Regions from separate parts of the Methylobacterium sp. FW306-05-D genome, predicted to be linked through region 1. Evidence: predicted binding sites of a transcription regulator. Region 1 holds the regulator's gene; the other holds the start of a gene.

Region 1 (2,197 bases):
TACAACGCCAAGCCCGAGGTGATGAACGCGGTCCTGAACCCCTCCGTCACCGCCCTCGGGGCCGGCGACATCGCGGGCATCCAGGCCCTCTACGGCGCACCCGCCGCAGTGACCGCGGCGGTCCCGGCGGCGTCCCTGACGCCCGTCGCGAGCCCCACCGTCACGAGCCCTCCCGTCGCCAGCGCCCCGGCCGAGGGCGCCGTCACGGCGGTGTACCGGTTCTACGACACCCATACGGGCGATCACTTCTACACGACGAGCACGGTCGAGAAGGCGCAGATCCAGCAGACGCTGCCCTGGTTCACCTACGAGGGCACGCCGTGGGCGGCCCCGGCCAAGGGCGCGGGCACCGTCGACGTGTTCCGGTTCTTCGACACCGGCTCGAACGCCCACTTCTTCACCACGAGCGTGTCCGAGCGCGACCAGGTCCTCAAGACCGCGCCGAGCTACAAGTACGAGGGCGTCGCCTTCGAGGCCTACGCGGATGCGGGCGCCCCCGGCGGCCTGACTCTGGAGCGCTTCTACAACACCCAGACCGGCCAGCATCACTTCGCCGGCAGTGCCGAGGAGGCCAACGGCATCAACCACGGCGCCGCCGGCCCGGGCTGGATCGACGAGGGCAAGGGCTTCACCGTGCACCTCCCCACCGACACGATGATTTTCGCCTGAGGGCGGGCTCGGCTGTCCGCCTGGGGGCCGACCCGGCGCGCCGCGGGGGCGCCTACTCGGCCTCGGCCTCGAACATCTCGTCGAAGGAGTAGCCCGAGCCGCGCACGGTGCGGATCGGGTCGCTCTGGCGCGGGCGGTTGAGGGCCTTGCGCAGGCGCCCGACATGGACGTCGACGGTCCGCTCGTCGATGTAGACGTCGTGGCCCCAGACCCCGTCGAGGAGCTGCTCGCGGGAGAACACCCGGCCGGGGCTCTGCATCAGGAACTCGAGGAGCTTGAACTCGGTGGGTCCCAGGTGGATCTCGCGGCCTTCCCGGCGGATGCGGTGGCTGACCCGGTCGAGCTCGATGTCGCCGGCCACCAGCAGGTTGGCCACGTGGGCGGGCTTGGCCCGGCGCAGCAGGGCCCGGACCCGGGCGAGGAGCTCGGGCACCGAGAACGGCTTGACGATGTAGTCGTCCGCCCCCGTGCCGAGGCCGCGGATGCGGTCGCCCTCCTCGCCCCGGGCGGTGAGCATGATCACCGGCAGCCGCTCGGTCTCGCGCCGGGCGCGGATGCGGCGGCAGAGCTCGATGCCCGACAGGGCCGGCAGCATCCAGTCGAGCAGGACGAGGTCGGGAACCTGCTCCTGCAGGCGCAGGTCCGCCTCGTCGCCGCGGGAGGCCGAGTCGACGACGAAGCCCTCGGCCTCGAGGTTGTAGCGGAGGAGGAGGGTCAGGGCCTCCTCGTCCTCGACGATCAGGATACGCGTACTCATCGTGCGCTTTCGATCAGAGCGGCACGGGGTCAGACCGTGCCGGGCATGTCCACGGTGGCGTAGTTGGACGCGTCGTTCTTCGGGCGCTCGCGCTCGGCTAGGAGGTTCTCGCCGGTGACGAGGTAGTGGATCGTCTCGGCGATGTTGGTGGTGTGGTCGCCGATGCGCTCGATGTTCTTGGCCACGAACAGCAGGTGCGTGCAGAACGAGATGTTGCGCGGGTCCTCCATCATGTAGGTCAGGAGTTCGCGGAAGAGCGAGTTGTAGAGCGCGTCGATGGCGTCGTCGCGCTCCCAGACGTCGAGGGCCGCCTTGATGTCGCGGCCGGTATAGGCGTCGAGCACGTCCTTGAGCTGCTCCTGAACCAGGTCGCTCATGTGCTGGACGCCGATGACGATCTTCTGCGGCTGGATCTGGTCGGCGATCGCCACCACGCGCTTGGCGACGTTCTTGGCCAGATCGCCGATGCGCTCGATGTCGTTCGAGACGCGGATCGCCGTCACCGTCTCGCGCAGGTCGATGGCCAGGGGCTGGCGCCGGGCGATGAGCAGGATCGCCCGCTCCTCGATCTCGCGCTGGAGGGTGTCGAGCCGGGCATCGGCGGCGATCACCGCCTGGGCCAGGGCCGAGTCGCGGCGCACCAGGGCCTGTCCGGCCTCGGTCATCATCTTCTCGGCGATGCCGCCCATCTCGGAGATCGAGCGGCGCAGATCCTCGAGGTCGGTGTCGTAGGAGGTGACGATGTGGTCGGGCATGGGTGTGCTCCTCGAT
Region 2 (2,197 bases), on a different contig from region 1:
GTCGGCACCAGGATCTTGGCGAAGAGGAGCCCGCCCGGCACCGCCATGGCGCTGGCGGCCAGCAGATACTCCATCGGCACGCCGAGCGCCGCGTAGCCGGCCAGAATCGTGCCCGCCGTGGAGGCGGCCCCGCTCGACATCACGGCGAAGAGTTCGGCCGAGGTCAGCGCCCCCAGGAACGGACGCAGCGCGATGGCGATCTCGCTCTGGCCGATGGCGATGGTGATCACCGCCGAGAAGGTCTCGATCCGCGAGGTGCCGATCACTCGCTGCAGCACCGCGCCGATGCCGCGCGCGGCCGCCTGCATCACGCCGAAATGATAGAGCACCGCGATCAGCGCCGAGACGTAGAGGATCTGCGGCAGGATGCGCAGGGCGAGGATGAAGCCGCTGCCCCCGAACAGTTCGAACATCCGCGGTTCGACGAGGCCGCCGAACAAGAACGCGGTGCCCCGGTCGCCGTAGTTCAGCACGGTCTGGACGAAGGACGCCGCCGCGGCGAGGCCCACCCGGCCCGCCGGAATGAACAGCACCAGGGCCCCCAGCGCCACCTGCAGCGCCAGGGCCGAGAGCACCACCCGGGGCGATATCGCCCGCCTGTTGGTGGAGAACAGCACGGCGACGGCCAGCAGCAGGGCGAGGCTCGCGCCCGCGTGAATGAGTTTCTCGACCATGCCGCCCCACCGTTTCGACGGGGTGGAGCAAGCCCGATGCCGGGACGCTTGTCGCCTGCGAAGGGGAGGCATCCACCGCGACACATCCGAAGCGGTTCATCCGCGCAGGCGCACATCCCCCTGCCACGCTTCGTCGGGACGACGAGAGGGGTGGCCGTCTCTCCGTCGGGCTGCCCTGCCTGTTAACCGCAACCGTCACGACACTGTCGCCCAGACTTGCGATCCAGCACCGCGACCGTCGGCGGTTTGCCGGCAACAGGGCCGCCCGCATGCAGCGCCTTCTCACCGACACCACCGCCCTCCCGTGCCTGCTCTTCGCGATGGTGTTCGACGCCGCGGGGCGCGGGCGCCTGCTGGAGCGGGGCTGGTCCTGTCCGAGCGCTCGCGCCTGCTGCAGGACGAGATCGCCGGGCGCACGGCGGCCGAGACCAATCGCCAGCTCTTCACCCTGTCGATCCTCACCGCCCTGTTCCTGCCCCCGACCCTGGTGACCGGCGTGTTCGGCATGAACACCAAGGGGCTGTTCCTCGGCGAATTCGAGAACGGCTCGCTCCTCGCCCTGGCGATCTGCGGCGCCGCGGCGCTGGCGGTCTACGGCGTGATCCGCCGCCTTGGGCTCGTCAAACGGCGCGCCTGATCGTAAGCCGGCTCTCCGTCGGGCCGCGCGGAGCCTGAAAACACCGCGACTGCCGCAAGATCGTCATCGAAGCGTCACGTCCCGTCGCGAACGGTGCGCCAAACGCCCCTGGGAGCCTTTTCCGCATGGACTTCTTTCGCCGCTTCACCGTCCTGATGTGCGCGCCGAACTTCGACCCGGACGATCTCGAGGGCGTGCGCGTCCAGCAGATCATCGGCTCCGTGGAGAAGCTCGGCTTCGAGGTGGTGCGGGCCCGGCGCGTCGAGGACGCGGCCATCGCGGTCCAGACCGATTCGGCCATCGGCTGCATGGTGGTGGACTGGGGCAAGCGCGGCCTCGACGGCAAGGCGGCGGCGCTGATCAACCTGATGCGCAAGCGCGGGCTGGAAATGCCCATCGTCATCATGGTCCGCCGCAAGCGCCTCGAGGACATTCCCGTCGAGGTGCTGGACTTCATCGACGGCTACATCTTCCTCGCCGAGGAGACCCCGGACTACATCGCCCGCGGCCTGGTGAGCCGCGTGAAGCAGTACGCCGAGACCCTGAAGACGCCGTTCTTCGGCGCGCTGGTCGACTATGCCGAGCAGGGCAACCAGCTCTGGACCTGCCCGGGCCACAACGGCGGCATCTTCTACAACCGCTCGCCGATCGGGCGGATCTTCGTCGAGCACCTGGGCGAGGCGGTGTTCCGCGACGATCTCGACAACTCGGTGCTCGATCTCGGCGACCTCCTCGTCCACGAGGGCCCGGCGCTCAAGGCGCAGAAGGAGGCGGCCGTCATCTTCGGGGCGGAGAAGACCTACTTCGTCCTCAACGGCACCTCGGCCTCCAACAAGATCGTGCTCTCGGCCCTGGTGGCGGAGGGCGACCTCGTGCTGTTCGACCG

Evidence for each region. Region 1 encodes PhoB, which activates phosphate uptake and scavenging genes when phosphate is short. Its sites were predicted from a motif close to TGTCATNNANCTGTCAT; they were not measured.
Region 2: the regulator PhoB is predicted to act here: its motif matches at 868-884, upstream of AC3WLN_RS05250 (CorA family divalent cation transporter).

The regions. Positions count from the first base shown of each region.
Region 1 covers NZ_JBYSXL010000089.1:8,560-10,756, reverse strand. The annotation lists gene AC3WLN_RS21025 (matrixin family metalloprotease) at 1-669, shown strand, start outside; gene phoB (phosphate regulon transcriptional regulator PhoB) at 722-1,426, opposite strand; gene phoU (phosphate signaling complex protein PhoU) at 1,456-2,181, opposite strand.
Region 2 covers NZ_JBYSXL010000008.1:51,245-53,441, forward strand. The annotation lists gene AC3WLN_RS05245 (NupC/NupG family nucleoside CNT transporter) at 1-674, opposite strand, end outside; gene AC3WLN_RS05250 (CorA family divalent cation transporter) at 979-1,311, shown strand; gene AC3WLN_RS05255 (Orn/Lys/Arg family decarboxylase) at 1,437-2,197, shown strand, end outside.